One region of the Bacillus songklensis genome, then DNA from elsewhere that is predicted to be linked to it. Evidence: riboswitches for the same ligand, from Rfam matches in the RefSeq annotation. Region 1 holds a riboswitch; each other region holds the start of a gene.
The links. A riboswitch is a leader RNA that binds a small molecule or an ion and turns the genes downstream of it on or off. The one in region 1 is predicted to bind cyclic di-AMP.
Positions count from the first base shown of each region.

Region 2: another riboswitch for cyclic di-AMP. It lies ahead of ACFOU2_RS24335 (APC family permease); the one in region 1 lies ahead of ACFOU2_RS10440 (TrkH family potassium uptake protein).
Region 3: another riboswitch for cyclic di-AMP. It lies ahead of ACFOU2_RS16175 (CBS domain-containing protein); the one in region 1 lies ahead of ACFOU2_RS10440 (TrkH family potassium uptake protein).

Region 1 is NZ_JBHRZT010000043.1:168,234-173,817, forward strand. Features, by position in the region: gene ACFOU2_RS10425 (ATP-binding protein) at 1-372, shown strand, start outside; gene ACFOU2_RS10430 (response regulator) at 402-1,091, shown strand; gene ACFOU2_RS10435 (peptide MFS transporter) at 1,625-2,956, shown strand; gene ACFOU2_RS10440 (TrkH family potassium uptake protein) at 2,992-4,311, opposite strand; cyclic di-AMP (ydaO/yuaA leader) riboswitch at 4,659-4,802, opposite strand; gene ACFOU2_RS10445 (hypothetical protein) at 4,943-5,086, shown strand; gene ACFOU2_RS10450 (thermonuclease family protein) at 5,248-5,584, opposite strand, start outside.
Region 2 is NZ_JBHRZT010000073.1:239,682-245,265, reverse strand. Features, by position in the region: gene ACFOU2_RS24360 (hypothetical protein) at 1-339, opposite strand, end outside; gene ACFOU2_RS24355 (SGNH/GDSL hydrolase family protein) at 403-591, opposite strand; gene ACFOU2_RS24350 (hypothetical protein) at 767-1,186, opposite strand; partial or broken gene ACFOU2_RS24345 (SDR family oxidoreductase) at 1,289-1,411, shown strand; gene ACFOU2_RS24340 (HU family DNA-binding protein) at 1,573-1,845, shown strand; cyclic di-AMP (ydaO/yuaA leader) riboswitch at 2,084-2,224, shown strand; gene ACFOU2_RS24335 (APC family permease) at 2,488-4,314, shown strand; gene ACFOU2_RS24330 (sulfite exporter TauE/SafE family protein) at 4,599-5,366, shown strand; gene ACFOU2_RS24325 (hypothetical protein) at 5,568-5,584, opposite strand, start outside.
Region 3 is NZ_JBHRZT010000067.1:195,203-200,786, forward strand. Features, by position in the region: gene ACFOU2_RS16160 (metal ABC transporter permease) at 1-607, shown strand, start outside; gene ACFOU2_RS16165 (metal ABC transporter permease) at 604-1,482, shown strand; gene ACFOU2_RS16170 (hypothetical protein) at 1,630-1,830, shown strand; cyclic di-AMP (ydaO/yuaA leader) riboswitch at 2,044-2,192, shown strand; gene ACFOU2_RS16175 (CBS domain-containing protein) at 2,609-3,028, shown strand; gene ACFOU2_RS16180 (group I truncated hemoglobin) at 3,233-3,586, opposite strand; gene ACFOU2_RS16185 (class I adenylate-forming enzyme family protein) at 3,849-5,333, shown strand; gene ACFOU2_RS16190 (MFS transporter) at 5,406-5,584, opposite strand, start outside.

The DNA.
Region 1 (5,584 bases):
ATTGATCGGCATAGTCGGTTAGAATCATTTCCCAATCATCTCGACCAACATGATTTTGTCGTTATTATTGGGAACTTAATCGAAAATGCCTTTGATTCTTTTATAAATAGTAAATACCTGAAAAAGGAAGTTTATGTAAGCATCGAGCAGAACGAGAACATTCTTTCCGTTCTCGTGGAGGATAACGGCTGTGGGATAAAGCAAGAGCAGCTAACACATATCTTCGAAGAAGGGTTCTCCACTAAAGCAAAACAAAATCGAGGAATTGGCTTACATTTGATTAAACAAATTGTTGAAAAAGGACAAGGAGAAATACAGGTAGATACTCAACCGGGAAAAGGTACAACCTTTACCATTACTTTCTTCATCTAACGTCTATCACTTAAAGGGGAGCACAGGACATGAATAAACAAGAATGGAACGTTCTTCTGATCGAGGACGATCCAATGGTACAAGAGGTAAATCGTCAATTTATTGAGCAGGTAGAAGGATTCAATATTATTGGATACGCTTCAGACGGGGTAGAAGGAATGGAATTGATAAGAAAGTATAATCCCGATTTGGCTATTATGGACATGTACATGCCGAATCAAGATGGACTAACCACGTTACAGCAAATTCGTTCTGAAGGCTATACAACTGATATTATTGCGGTAACGGCAGCAAGCGATATGGAGACCGTAAGACGAGTCTTGCAACACGGTGCCATCGACTATATCATGAAACCTTTTAAATTTGAGAGAATTAAACATGCTCTCGAAAACTACCGTACTTTTCGAACACAAATAAAACAAAAAGAAAATGTGACCCAAACGGAATTAGATAGGATCTTGTTTCAAAAACATGAGGAGAAACTGCATTCCCTGCCCAAAGGGCTTAATGCTCTAACATTGAAGAACATTCAACATTATCTCGCCAAACAATCCACTCCCATCTCAGCAGAAGAAGTCGCTGAAGGAGTGGGCATTGCCCGTGTGACAGCACGGCGTTATCTAGAGTTTCTAGAACAAGACAATCAAGTAAAACTTCACATCGAATATGGAGGTGTCGGAAGACCCGTAAATCGATATATGTTGGTGGAAAGGAGATGATTCAAAAAATAGGAAATCATACCTTCTGAATCATCCCCCTGAAAGGACCCGGTACGTGAAATCCCGTAAAACCAAGGATTTTTCTGTCGGGTCCTTTTAATAAAAACATTTCTGGCTATCTCCTCTAACTTATGGGACAGCTCCTTTTTATTTTTCTGCTCCTTATGTATCAACTTTTTCTTTACACCTCTTTAGAGTTATATTAGAATAATCAATACAAATCACCATTTATATTTTCAGAATAATTATAAATAATAAAATTTTATATATTTTTTCACTAATCTCAAAATACTACCATTGCTTTATTTAGTATTTTTACGTAATAACGTTACAAAATAACCTTAATTATCATTATTTTTTTATTTCCCAGTAATTTTTCCATATAATTTCATTGACGAACTCATCATTTGTTTAATAAAATGAAAAACATGCAATTATTTTGTAAATTTCAATACTTATCGTTTAAATTTTTTGTAAATTTAAACGATTAGTGCATGATTTAATATTTGACTATTTTTTAGGAGGACTTAATTATGCAGGCAGCTGTAAAAAATGATGTTCAACAGCCAAACCAGTCCAGAAAAAAACATCCTCCTGGATTGTATATGCTGTTTATGACTGAGGCATGGGAGCGTTTCAGCTACTATGGAATGAGGGCAATTCTTGTTCTTTACTTAACAGCAACCGTTGTAAACGGTGGGCTTGGAGTCGACAAAACTACGGCTATGAGTATTTACGGATTCTTTACCGGTGCCGTCTATATTACGCCAATGATCGGCGGATATTTATCTGACCGTTTCTTGGGCAGAAGATTGGCGATCACAATCGGTGGTATTTTAATGGCACTTGGTAACTTCGCGCTATTCGCAAGCCAAACCACAAATGCTTTATACATTGGTCTTGGTTTATTGATTATCGGTAATGGTTTCTTCAAGCCGAACATCTCAACAATTGTTGGTGATCTTTACGACGACAACGATCCGCGTCGTGACGGAGCTTTTACTATCTTCTACATGGGGATTAACGTTGGTGCCTTCTTTGCGCCGTTAGTAGTCGGGCTTATGAGCTATAAATATGGATTCTTGACAGCAGCAATCGGTATGATTGTCGGACAGTTGATTTTCAACTTGTTAGGAAATCGTTATTTAGGTGATATCGGTAAAAAACCTACCGGTAAACCGGAAGTAACAGCTGGTCAAAAATCAACGGCACCGTTAACGAAAAGAGAAAAGAAACGTACAACAGCTATCGTTATTTTAGCAGTATTTGTCATTGCATTCTGGGCCGCTTTTGAGCAAGCGGGAAGCTCATTGACATTGTATGCTCAAGATCAGATTGACCGCAATGTATTTGGTTTTGAGGTTCCAACTGCCTGGTTCCAATCATTGAACCCATTATTCATCGTTATTTTAGCGCCAATTATGTCTGCTTTATGGTACAAGCTTGGCAGCTCAAAACGCGGTGACTTAAAAACTCCAACGAAAATGGCTCTTGGTTTAGTCACTGTTGGTTTAGGCTTCTTAGTACTGCTTCCTGCCGTTATGCACACAGGAAACGATCCGGCATTGAAAGCAAACATCCTGTTCATGGTTGTAACGTATTTCCTTCACACATTGGCTGAATTAATGATTTCACCAGTTGGTTTATCAATGGTAAGTAGAATTGCTCCAATCAAGCTTGCATCTCTTCTAATGGGTGTATGGCTGGCAAGTTCTGCTGTTGCCAACATGGTAGCCGGTCAATTAGCTGCATACACGCAGTCTTTAGGTTACCTTGACATCTTCAGCTTAATTGGTTTTGTAACGATTGGTTTAGGTATTTTATTACTGTTGCTTTCTAAGCCAATTACTAAATTGATGGACTAAAAAAGATGGAAGCTTTTGCTTCCATCTTTTTTTTGCTATCCTGCAAGGACATCTTCCTTTGGATAACCAATCTTCGAATGTTCTCTTCTTGCCAAAGAAAAAGCCAGCGTTAAAGGGCCAAGTTTTCCAATACTCATCATAAAAATGATCACCAGTTTTCCAATCGCCGTTAATTGAAAAGTCAATCCCATTGTTAACCCGACAGTTCCGAAAGCAGATATGACTTCAAAGATGATTTTGACGAACGGCGCTTTCTCTGTAATCGTTAAAATAAAAGCGGCAACAAAAATAAATAATAAACTGATCATGGTAATGGCCAATGCTTTAAATACAAGCTTATTGTCGATTGTCCTTTTGAATACCTGGATATCTTCTTTCCCTTTCAAATAGGTGAAAACAGATAACACAATAATCAAAAAGGTGGTAAGCTTAATACCTCCGCCGGTTGAAGCACTTCCCGCCCCTACGAACATTAGCAGCATCATATAAAAAGCGGTGGAGTCCTTGAGCGCTGTCACATCAATCGTATTAAAGCCTGCTGTACGCGGGCTCACTCCTTGAAAATAAGAACCCCAAAGCTTTTCTGACCAATCCAATGCTCCCAACGTTTTTGGGTTATCCATTTCCAATAACAAAATAATGATCATACTTAAGGCATTTAGTAAAAGTGTTCCAAGAATCATTAATTTTGAATGCAGGCTTAGCTTTTTCCACCTGCGTTTATTGTGCAAATCAATCAGCACGGTGAAACCTAACCCTCCAATAATAAAGAGAGAAGTAATTACGATATTAACAATCGGATCTCCTACGTATTTCATCAAATTATCAGGCAACAATCCAAACCCTGCATTGTTAAAGGCTGAAACAGCATGAAAAAAACTAAAATAAAGACCTTGGGCTACTCCAAATTCCGGCACCCAGCGAATAGCTAAAAATATGACTGCAATAATCTCAATAATAAAAGCAAAAGCAAATAAGTTCACAACCAATCGGATGACACCGCCAAAAGATGTTTGGTTAAGGGACTGTTGTATTAAAACACGTTCTTTAAACCCGATTTTCTTTCCAAGCATGATAAAAATCAATATGGCAAACGACATAATTCCAAGGCCGCCGATTTGAATCCAAAGCATAATAATGGTTTGGCCAAACAACGTATAAGTCGTGCCTGTATCGACCGATGTTAACCCTGTGACGGTGGTAGCAGATGTAATCGTAAAAAGTGCATCAATCCAGCTAATCGGCTCCTTTGTCGCAATCGGTAATTTTAATAAAATTGCACCTAATAAAATAAAAAAAGCAAAAAATAAAATAAGCAACTGCGGAGGCGCCAATTGAATGCGTTTTGGTAACATAAAAAACTTCCTTCTTTCTCAAATAATGATTCATTCCAATTATTCTCTTCTTAATAAGTCATTCAAATTAATAAGTCATTCAAACCATCAAAAATATAATGTTGCCCTCGATCATCCCCTACTACTGCAGTAAATGGAGTCTTTAACACATATCCTTGAATTTAAAAATAGATAAGCTAAAACGCATATACCTGAAGTGGACCTTCAATAAAACTAATGGCTTCCTCCTATATTCCAGGGAAAGGTCCACTTCATAAGGCAACGTTAACCGTATGTTTTTTATACGGTTAACGTTGCCTTACTAATAAAAAAGACCATTCCGAAGAATGGTCAATGACAATCATTGTCCCTTCCCTCAAAAAGTGCTTACGAGGTTAGCTGTCGGGTTCGGATTTGAGAGTATCCTACTTTAATTAAAGATTCACCCCAAGTACATCGTATGTACAATTACGGTTCCCCCGCTCCTATAAAGGATTAAGCAAGTTAACATTGAAACATATGATTATGAAAGTAATCATAATTCCGCCCACACAAACTGTCAAGCATATTTTAAACATCTTTGTTTCACTGCATATATTGTTTTTAAATGTCAATGCTAACAATAAGATTACCGGGTAAAGGAGAAAAGACGTTGAAAATCGTAGCGGTTTGTAAACAATGCAACGGTGCTGGACGAGTGGATACAATGATTCCTTTTTACAAGAGAGCATGTTCTTCATGCAATGGTACAGGAAAATTCACCCAAACATTGACCGAATACAGAGAAAATATATAAAAGAGGATGACTCAAAAGGTATAAAAGGCCATACCTTTTGAGTCATCCTCCTAAAAGGACCCGTCATGAAAATCCAGCAAAATCACAGGATTCCGTGACGGGTCCTTTCAGTAAAGATCAACTTTTATCATTAACTCGAGACTTATGGGACAGCCTCTTTTTTACCTATCAGGGGAACGGAACCCCGCTGCCTTTGCCTCTTTTTCTGTGCAAAACATCATTTCCGGTTTCGTTACTTTATATTGCGGACTATCCGGTGTATGATAGATTTTTTCGCCTTTACTGTTTATATTGCCTTTTATCAAAGGCTGTTTGCAGCTCACTTTCTGTTCACTCTTTGTTTCGTTTTGCTCTACTTGATCTTCTTCAAATCCTCTATCCGTTGCGTAGTTCTCAATCGACCATATCTTTAATTCTTGCTTACGAGCCTTTTCCTGTATATCCCTAAATCGATCAACATATTTTGTATTGGGTTCAAATACATAAGCAACACGTGCA
Region 2 (5,584 bases), on a different contig from region 1:
GTTAGGATGAGGATCGCGGATATCCGAGCAGAAGTTTGTCCATGCACATACCTTCCAGGTCCCATCATACCATTGTCCTCTAAAAGAAGAAGAAACATCGACAACTTTATAGTTATAAATTGACTTATAATAAGGGTTTTGAATAGCCCCATTGATTTGTTGAATAAAATGGTTTGTTTTTGAATAGTTAGGGTCATTTCCCTTATAAGGGTTATAAACAGTCATCACGTAAATTTCAGCATTTGAACAAATTCGATAACGAATCTCATACAAAATTTGCGGCCACTGTTTTCTAAACTCTTGTGCCCCTTTTCCAGCACACCCCTCATTAATATCCATATAATTGTTACTAGCACAAAAAATAAGATTACCGCCGCCTATACTTATTGTCACTAACTTTGACTAAAAAACTGCTGCTCGCGTTTCCGAATCAAACCTAAGCTGCCATAGTAATGTTTTGCTCGTCATTCCAGGCACTGCCCGATTACTAAGAAAAACCCTTCCAAATAATTCTTCAAGAAAATGACAAAGATACTGAACATATCCAAAATTATGTGTTCCACCCCACCCTGCTGCTATCGAATCTCCCAATGCAGCATATTGGAATGACGGTTGGGAACATGGCAAGTAAAAAGTCAAAGACCTCTCCTCCAATTTATTTGAATTAAACAATTATATTTATTTCGATTATCTTCAATATATACGTTATAAATAAAAGCCAGGCGGTCATCATGACTGCCTGGCTTTAAACATATTTATTCCAATGTTAATAAATATTAATCAAAGCATCTTGTTCTTGTGCAGAAAAGCCTGTTGAAGCATCTACCCAATAATCATGCCCTTCGCCTGTCACATTTGCTTTCCTTACGTCTTCTGAAAAGTGATTCGCTTTTACTACTTGATTCCTCAAGTTTTTATCGACTATATAGATCGATTTAGAAAATTCGACCTGACCAAAGAACGGCCATGCCAAATTTTCTAGACCTAAGCGGCTGGCACCCCCCTTGCGGGGTTGGCGCCAACCGCATAGGTGAACCCTTGAGGGCGAATTCAAGTTGTCTGGATCACCGATTGTGATGCCTCTTGATTGAATGAAGATGTGTCGAGTTATTAAGTGGAATATATATAATGCACGCAAACTGTTAAACGGATCAGGTAAAATTCCTTTATTTAATGTTTCCGCCATTCCTAATTGGGTTTTAGAATTTGCTCCAACTGCGACTCCTCCATCATGAAGATATGGGGCGGACCAATAAAGACCAATGAGACTAGGAACTTTATATCCTCAATGAAGCGGGCTGCACAACCTTTTGAACTAGCACCTGCTTATGTATATTTGGCTTCAGACGATTCCTCATATGTATCAGGACAAATTCTGCACGTAAATGGCGGAACCATTGTAAATGGATGAATGAATCTCAGGAGAAATCGTTTATTCGTTGCAAAATTCAGTGTTATAAATCTTTGAAAATACAGGTATATAAATTTGTCAAACTGGAAAACCTTCTAGTAGATATGTTATGCTAGCATCTCTACATACTATCTAAAAATAAAAGGGTGAGGTGTTTGAATATGAATAAAACGGAATTGATCAATGCTGTGGCAACACAAACAGAATTAACAAAGAAAGATGCGGCAAAAGCTGTGGATGCATTATTTGAAACGATCTCTACTACACTTGCTAACGAAGAAAAAATCCAATTAATCGGATTTGGAACGTTTGAAGTGCGTGAGCGTGCAGCTCGAACGGGGCGTAACCCGCAAACAGGTGAAGAAATGCAGATTCCCGCTTCCAAAGTTCCTGCTTTTAAACCAGGTAAGGAACTAAAAGAAGCTGTAAAATAAGCAATTAATAAAGAAAGCGCTAAGGAAGCTTTTGTGTTCTCCCTTAGCGCTTTTTTATGAGTAAGCGATAGCCTGATGTTTAATCACTTCGTTCGCACCGTTGTACGCCATACTGATTGCGCAGGCCATTCTTCTTTTTATTGTTGGAAATGCCACCATCGGTATCTTATTCCCTCTTTACAAACAGCTTTTTCAAGAGTATATTAGCTGAGGGAACTTTAAACTTTAAACTCAATCATATCTTGTATCGCTTAATCCATAAGGAGTGGGGGACCCAATCTTGTGCATAGTCACTTGGGGTGAATCCTTCTTAAGAAGGCAGGGCTACTCTCAAGGCCCGAATCCGACAGCTAACCTCGTAAGCGTTTGGAGAGAAGGTTTGCTTTGTGTTTTCTTAAAAAGAACACTGAGTAGCATCTCAGTGTTCTTTTTTGTGTTCCTTTACGATCAGTTTTCACTTTTTAGGAGGATTTATAGTGTTAGACATACCAATAGAGGGAATTAGTAAAATCAATAAAATAGTGACTGTCTGCATTCATTAATTAAGTCCTTAATAGACATACTATGGCCATTAAGAGTCTCATTTAATCTTCTTTTTTCGGTCTTAAAATGAATGGATTTATGTATACGGAGGTAAACGGCGTGAGTTATTCAATTTTAAAAAGAATATTAATTGGAAAACCTCTCAAAACCAGTCAATTAGGAGAACAAAAATTAAATAAATTAAAAGCCCTTGCCATTTTGTCGTCAGATGCACTTTCTTCTGTAGCTTATGGAACGGAACAAATTTTAATTGTGTTAGCGACGATTAGTCTGGTTGCATTTTGGTATTCCATTCCAATCGCGATTGGTGTGTTGGTGCTTTTAACCGCCTTGATTCTTTCATACCGGCAAATCATCCATGCCTATCCCCACGGCGGTGGCGCCTACATCGTTTCGAGGAGCAATCTGGGGGAAAATCCTGGACTCATTGCAGGGGGCTCGCTATTAGTTGACTATATTTTAACCGTAGCCGTGAGCGTTTCAGCCGGAACGGATGCCATTACATCCGCCTTTCCACAATTACATGAGCATAACGTGATGATTGCTTCTTTATTAGTTGTTTTTATTACCCTTTTGAATCTCAGGGGTGTAACAGAATCCGCATCCTTCCTTGCCTATCCTGTATATTTGTTTGTACTGGCATTGGTGCTTCTCATTGGCGCAGGAATATGGCAGATTTTAAGCGGACAAGTACCGGCTGATTTACATACACCTATCGGAACAGTCGTTCCCGGCATCAGTTTATTTTTATTACTCAAGGCTTTCTCATCTGGTTGTTCGGCTCTTACTGGAGTAGAAGCCATTTCGAATGCAGTCCCTAACTTTAAAGAACCGGCTGCCAAAAATGCCGCCAATACGTTAGTCATGATGGGGATCATCCTGGCGATTCTTTTTTCCGGCATTACGTTTTTAGCTTATTGGCTGGGAATCTCACCTAAAGCCGAGGAAACAGTGGTATCACAAATCGCTGCCGAAGTATTCGGAAGAAACATCCTATATTATTTTATTCAAGGGACGACGGCTCTTATTTTAGTCCTCGCCGCCAATACGGGCTTTTCAGCTTTTCCGTTACTAGCCGTTAATTTGGCATCAGACAAATATATCCCGCGAATGTTTTTGATACGCGGAGACAGACTCGGCTATTCAAACGGGATCGTCACACTTGGAATCGCGTCGATTTTACTTATTGTTGCCTTTAAAGGAGAAACAGAGCAATTAATTCCCTTGTACGCAGTCGGCGTATTTATTCCTTTCACCCTTTCGCAAACAGGCATGATTGTCAAATGGTTAAGAGAGAAGCCTGCCGGTTGGATGTACAGGTTGACCATTAATTTGATTGGAGCGTTGATTACTTTAACCGTCCTGATTATTTTCTTCACTACAAAGTTTTCTCAAGTTTGGTCTGTCCTGATTTTCTTGCCGGTGATTGTTTATATGTTCCATCGTATTAAAAACCATTATGAAGCCGTGGGGGAGCAGCTCAGAATTAAACCAGGTGAAGAACGTTTACAAATGGAAGGAAATGTCGTGATTGTCCCTGTTGCAGGGATTACGAAAGTGGTCGAAAATTCCTTGAACTATGCCCAGTTAATCGGGGATACAGTCATTGCTGTTTATGTCGCTTTTGACCGGGAAAGCGAGAAACGGATGGAGGAAAAGTGGAAGGAATGGAAGCCCGACATTCGTCTGGTGACACTACATTCCCAATATAGAAGTTTAATGAGGCCTCTTTCCCGATTTATCGATTTAGCTGAGGAAAAGGCCGCTGAAACCAACCATACCCTGACCGTGTTAATTCCTCAATTCATCACGAAAAAGAGGTGGCAGGATATATTGCATAATCAGTCAAGCTTGCTGTTAAGAGTCTATCTCCTCTATCAAAAAAATGTAATTGTCACGACAGTACCTTATCGATTTAAAAAATAAAACTAGCCCAAGGGCAGCAAAAAAGCCGTTTTAAAACGGCTTTTTTGCTTGCTTAAATATGGTCTACCCTTTTATCTCGCATCCTTTGTTCCATTCACGCCTCCGTCATTCGCTTAAACTTAACATTTTGATTGTACGATTTTCACCTAAAAACGCACTTCATCATAAAATAGAAAATACTTCTTAAGAATTCATTAAAAACATTCGGAATTTTGTTTACTATGAAATAGTATTGTTTTATAATCATATAAAAATACTCGGATTTAAATTAGGGGGACAACAAGATGAGTATCAGTATGACGGTTATGGGGTTAGTGGTAGGGGTTTTAGTAGGATTAACAGGGGTAGGAGGAGCAGCCCTTTTAACTCCCCTTTTAATAGCACTAGGTATCAATCCTTCTATCGCAGTAGGAACCGATCTTGCCTATAATTCCATTACAAAGCTATTCGGAGCAGCTCAACACTGGAAGCAAAATACCGTTAATGTTAAAATGGTGAAATATTTAGCATTGGGCAGTGCTCCTAGTGCAGCGATCGCGATTGGAACTCTTCATTTTTTTCCAACATTCCACCAGCATCAGGAGGAAATTATTAAACATGCCCTTGGATATGTCATGACCTTAGTAGCCGCTTCCATTATTATTCGAGTCTTTTTCGATAAGAAGATACGCCCTAATCGTTGGCAGATGCAGCCTCTTGAAGAAAAACGGGCACTAACCATTGCCATCGGCATTATCTTTGGTTTTATAGTCGGACTCACTTCCATTGGCTCTGGATCTTTATTTGCCATTGCCATGTTATATTTATACAGAATGAACACTTCTGAATTAGTAGGAACAGATATTGCACATGCCTTTTTGTTAGTAACGGTTGCAGGTATATTAAATGCCAGCTTTGGAAGTGTGGACTATATGCTGACAGCTAATTTGCTAATAGGATCCATCCCTGGAGTGCTGGTAGGCAGCAAGCTATCTACGAAAGTTTCCGCTAAGCCTCTCCAAACTGTAATGGCTGCGATCATTTTAATTAGTGGATTAAAGCTTATTTATTAAATAAGCTAGTGTTTGATAGATACTCATTCGTATAACGCCTCGCTTTTAACATGACATGATGGCTAAAAGGCAAAATAGCTTTATGTATATCCTCTACAGACTTAGTTAACACAACGATTCTTATGAGAAACGAAAAGGCCGGACTCATTTCAATCCGGCCTTTTCAGCATATTTCGAGCGGTGATGCGATCATTCACTATATTATTTACTTCGGGTAG
Region 3 (5,584 bases), on a different contig from region 1:
CGGGATTGTGTTATTGACGCAAATCCAGCACAGCGATGCCGGCAATCAGAGCGGTCTTGATAAATTCTTATTCGGTCAGGCCGCCTCAATGATTCAGACCGATGTGTACACGATGGCCATCATTTCAGCTGTATTGGTCGGTGTTTGCACCTTGTTTTTCAAGGAATTTAAGCTGCTTTCATTTGACCCGGGTTTTGCGAAAGGAATTGGGCTGCCGGTGGCACTTCTTGATCAGTTCATCATGCTCCTTGTGGTCGTAGCCGTAGTGGTTGGAATTCAAGCGGTAGGTGTCGTATTAATGGCCGCCTTGTTGATTACCCCGGCAGTCGCAGCCAGGTATTGGACCGAAAAACTGCATGTCATGGTCGTCATTTCTGGGATATTCGGGGTATTGAGCGGCTTAGCCGGAACGCTCGTGAGTACGATGGTCGATAATTTGCCGACAGGTCCGCTCACAGTTCTCGCGGCAACATGCTTATTTATCTTCTCTGTTTTCTTTGCACCCAAACGCGGCTTATTGGCCAAAATGCTGTTAAAAATGTTAGTGAAGAATAAAATCAAAAAAAAACTGTATATGCAAAAAATGAAAGAAGGAGAAACGTTGTGAATGATGTTTGGATTATGCTGATCGGCGCGCTCGTTGCCTGCTCATGTAGCCTTGTCGGTTGTTTTCTCGTTCTACGCAAAATGTCGATGATTGGGGACGCAATCAGCCACTCGGTTTTACCGGGGATTGTCATCGCCTTTTTGGTGAGCGGCTCAAGGGATTCGTTGTTCATGATGATGGGGGCAGCCGTGATCGGATTGATCACCGTCTTTTTGATTCAGATGTTCCACCAAAGCGGTGTCCAGTCCGATGCCTCCATCGGTGTCGTATTTACGGCTTTATTTGCGGTGGGGGTTGTGCTTGTCAGTTTATACACCCGCCAGGTGGATTTGGATCTTGATTGTGTGCTGTACGGGGAAATCGCCTATGCACCGTGGAATACGATATCGATTGGCGGGATGAGTATCGGTCCAAAAGCCGTCTGGGGAGTAGGGGCTACCTTTCTCTTAAACTTAATCGTAATCAGTCTATTCTATAAACAGTTTAAAATTTGCTCGTTTGACCCGGCCATGGCGGCAGCTGTCGGCATACCGGTCATGTTATTCCACTATCTCCTAATGGCACTCGTTTCTTTTACGACGGTTGCTTCTTTTGAAAGTGTGGGCGCCATTTTAGTGGTGGGCATGTTAATTGTTCCTGCAGCAACGGCTTACTTGTTGACCGAAAAATTAAGTGTGATGATTGGTATCAGCATGTTCATCGGGATCATCAGTTCTGCGATCGGGTATTATATGGCGTACGTATACGATGCTTCCATTGCAGGGTGCATGATTACGGTTGCCGGGATATTGTTCTTAATTGCCTTATTCTTCTCACCGACACACGGAATTGTCATGAAGAAATGGAAGCGCAAAAAAATATATAAATGCACATAAATCATTTGACATGGATAAAGAGCATCCATGTCAAATGATCACCATTGTAAGTTTATTCAAGGAGAAAGAACAGAAAGGCGCGAATAGAGGAAGGCCGATGACAGAAGGGAAAAATAAAAAAAGGGTGAAAGAGCAGGAGAGAAGTCTATGACTGCGCGTTTAGCATTTCGGTTGTCAGATGGAAAGTGGCTGCACATCAGGAGAATTACGCATGATACAGTGGAACTGAAAATTTGCTCCGACATCGTATGTGAGCCCGCTGAGTTCCAGTGTCGTATCCACGAAGGCGAATTTGTCCGAATTATATTGGATGCCATCCAGAAGACGTTCAAAAATGAAACATCGTGAAAATATGAAAAAGTCTTCATCCCCGCAAAGCGAGTCGGATGAGGGTTTTTTCTGTGTTTAAAAAGTTAAAATTGCACTATATCGACAAGGGAGTCATGAACATCGTTTTCTGGACTTTATTAATATCGTTCTTACTAGTTATTTCATCCATGATTAAAAATAGCTGTTGACAGTAAATTTTAACGGGGGTAAGATTACTCACATAAAATGTTTTATCATAAATCGCTTAATTCTAATTTAGAAGCGGGGGAACCAACTTTGTGTTGAATCTTAGCACTTGGGGTGAGTCCTTCAGTGAAGGTAGGGTTACTTCCACGACCCAAATCCGACAGCTAACCTCGTAAGCGTTTGGGAGGAAAAAATTCGTGTGAATGCACGGCTTATTTGTGCTGTGAAAAACCGCGAAAAGAGGCCCTCTCTTTTCGCGGTTTTTATTATGAAGAAAAGGCATTTGAAGAGAAAAAGAATAGAGGACTCTATGCCGGAGAGCAAAGCTATATATTTGCGTCAATGCGAACAACTTATTTTTTAGGGAGGACATAAACATGAAGGATGCCATCATGATTGGAATAGTAGTACTGATGGGGGGAGGCATGGTCGGCGTTTCCATTTGGTTAGTGTCCGTTCTCAATAATGGAAGAGGGAAAAAGTGAACATTTTTTGTAAACGGTGGCTCTGATTATGAATAGATGTGTGTAGAGGTAAATATAGGGAAGATGATAAATATCGATTTTAGGCTGGAGCCGATTCAAGAAGAAAAAAGGAGTTAAGAATGAGTATGAACATTGCATTTTTTCTTATTCCAAAGCATGAAGTAGCTGTTATTGACATGGAATCTACCGTACGCCAAGCATTGGAAAAAATGGAATATCACAAATATACGGCAGTACCCCTTATTGATGATGAAGGAAAATATGTGGGAACGCTGACTGAAGGAGATCTCCTTTGGTTTTTAAAGGAAAGGGGGACATTCAATCTTCAAGAGCTGGAAGAATTGCCGCTTCGATTAGTACCAAGGCGCCACGATAATAAAGCCATACCGATCCATGCTGAAATGGAAAGCATCATCTTGCAGACAACAGAACAAAACTTTGTACCGGTCATCGATGATCAAGGAATCTTTATTGGGATTGTCAGACGACGGGAAATTATCGAGTTTTGTGCAAAAGCATTATTTAGTGAAGAAAAAAGACGTTGAAGTCCATTTAAAAGGAATAAGAGGCTGGCCCAAAAGTATGTTCTTTGGGTCACCTTCTTATGATGATTCTGATTGCAAATGACTCGATTCGATCATGATATTTTAACACATTGGCAAAAAGAAAAGGCAAGACGGGATACACAAAGTATGAGAAATAGAATGGGACATGATTTATGGGAGCCGGCTTTCCTTTTATGTATAGGCTTATTTGTGAAGAATTGCATCCTTCATTGTTAAAAGTTTTTGTACAACTTGATCAATATCTTTTTCGGACACATTGAACTCTTTAAGGCTTGAAACAAGGTGGTTAGCAATTGCTTCAAAATGTGATTCTTGCAGGTTAAGACCTTCATGCGCTTTTTCCATACCTTTACCTGAATACTGATTTGGTCCGCCTGTCACCCAGCTAAGAAACAATGTTTGATGGCGGCGCTGCTTTTCCATATCGGTATGTTCAAAATAGTGATTGACTGTATCATCCTCCAACACTTTTTTATAGAAAACATCTACGACCTTTTGAATGCCTTCTTGACCGCCTAATCGTTCATAAAGACTCATGAAAATTCCTCCTTATATACGTATGGGACATTCCTTAATATTTGTAATGCCGGCTAAAATAATCATTTAGTTCTTTAAAAATGTTGTTTTAGTCGATTTGTTATCAAGTGAAGAAACGGCGAATAGAATTGTACAAGCGAACTCAAATTGCAAAGGGCAGTATTTGTACAGCCGCCCATTCAAAATGAAAAGCCGGCATACTCTAAGCCTGTTGAGTAAGGGTTTAGGTTACTGACCATAAAACCGCAGAAGGGGGAATAAGATGGAAACACTTGGCTCTTATATGAAAAAAGCATTTCAAACATATCCGGATAAAATCGCGGTCAAGTATCAAAATCAAACGATCACGTACGATCAATTGCGAATTCGTTCATGCCAGTTGGCAAATGGCATCAAAAGCTATCATTTGAAAAAAGGGGACCGGGTGGCGGTTCTCATGTCCAACCGTTCGGAGCATATAGAATCTGATTGTGCTGCAGCACTTGGCGGTTTCATCAAAGTGCCGCTCGATTACCGTCTTCATCCAAAGGAGCTTACATACATCATTGAAAATTCCGGAGCGAAACTATTGATTGGCGAAAAAGAATGGATTCATAAAATTGATTTGGATATTCCAAAGTTAGAAGTCGGCGACAAATATGAGTGTTGGCTGCAACGGCAAAGTGACGACTATCCGAAATCAGAGGCTGTACAGGAAGATGATGTATTTGTCATCATGTATACATCCGGTACAACAGGAAGGCCAAAAGGAGGGATGTTATCACACCGTAACATGATTGCAGGCGCTTTATCCCTGGCGCTTGCCTGTGAAGTCATGACGGAGGACGTCATCGGCCATGCTGCTTCGCTCACACATGGAAGTAATTTTTTATCCCATATCGCCTGGATTTTCGGTTTGACGCAAGTGGTGTTCAACAAGTTCGACCCAAAAGAATTTATCGATGATCTGGAACGAGAAAAAGTCTCCGTCCTTTTCCTTGTCCCGGCCATGATTGATTTAATGATTCAAGATCCCGATTTTGATCCGAAAAAACTTGGCCATGTCAAATCCATTAATATGGCAGGCGCTCCGATTGCAGCAGCTAAGCTGCAAAAAGCACTGGAGCTGTTAGGACCAAAGCTTATACAAACATACGGCCAAGTCGAGGCTCCGATGGTCATTACGACCATGCCGCGCCATGAACTGGGGAAACGTCTGGAATCATGCGGTATAGCTGGGCCGTTTGTGGAAACGAAAGTGGTGGATGAAAATGGGAAAAAAGCGGCGCCGGGGGAACTTGGCGAGGTAGTTTGTAGAGGCTCACTTGTCATGAAAGGATATTGGAGCAATCCAGGTGCCACACTTGATACGATTAAAAATGGATGGCTTCACACAGGAGATGTCGGCTGGATGGACGAACAAGGATATCTGCATTTAGTGGACCGCAAAAAAGACGTGGTCATCAGCGGCGGGATGAACATTTACCCGCGCGAAATAGAAGAAGTGCTGAATAAGCATGACGGCGTCAAGGAAACGTGTGTCATCGGCGTTCCTGATGATAAATGGGGAGAACGCCTCATAGCGTATATCGTGGGAAATGGCACATGCGAAGTGACGGAAGAAGAACTGATGAAGCTTTGCAGTCGGCATCTCGCGGCTTTTAAAAAGCCGAAAGAACTATACATCGTTGACAGGTTGCCAAAAAGTCCGTACGGAAAAATTTTAAAACGCGAACTGCGCAAGCTGTATGGAACGGTTCCGCAATGAACGGTGTCATCGTTTCAGGGATCGGAATGACGAAGTTAGCCTAAAATAATGCTAAAAAACGGTTGATTCAACTCAACCGTTTTTTGTTGTATTTGTATAAGATGGTTGCTGCAAAAGGTGTGCGGACGCCGCCGGAAGGATAAAGCTAAGTGCAGCCGCGATGACTAAGAATCCGATAGAAGAAAGGATAGATACATCGTATCCACCTGATAAGTCAAATAAGACACCGGGAACATACGAACCCAATGCCG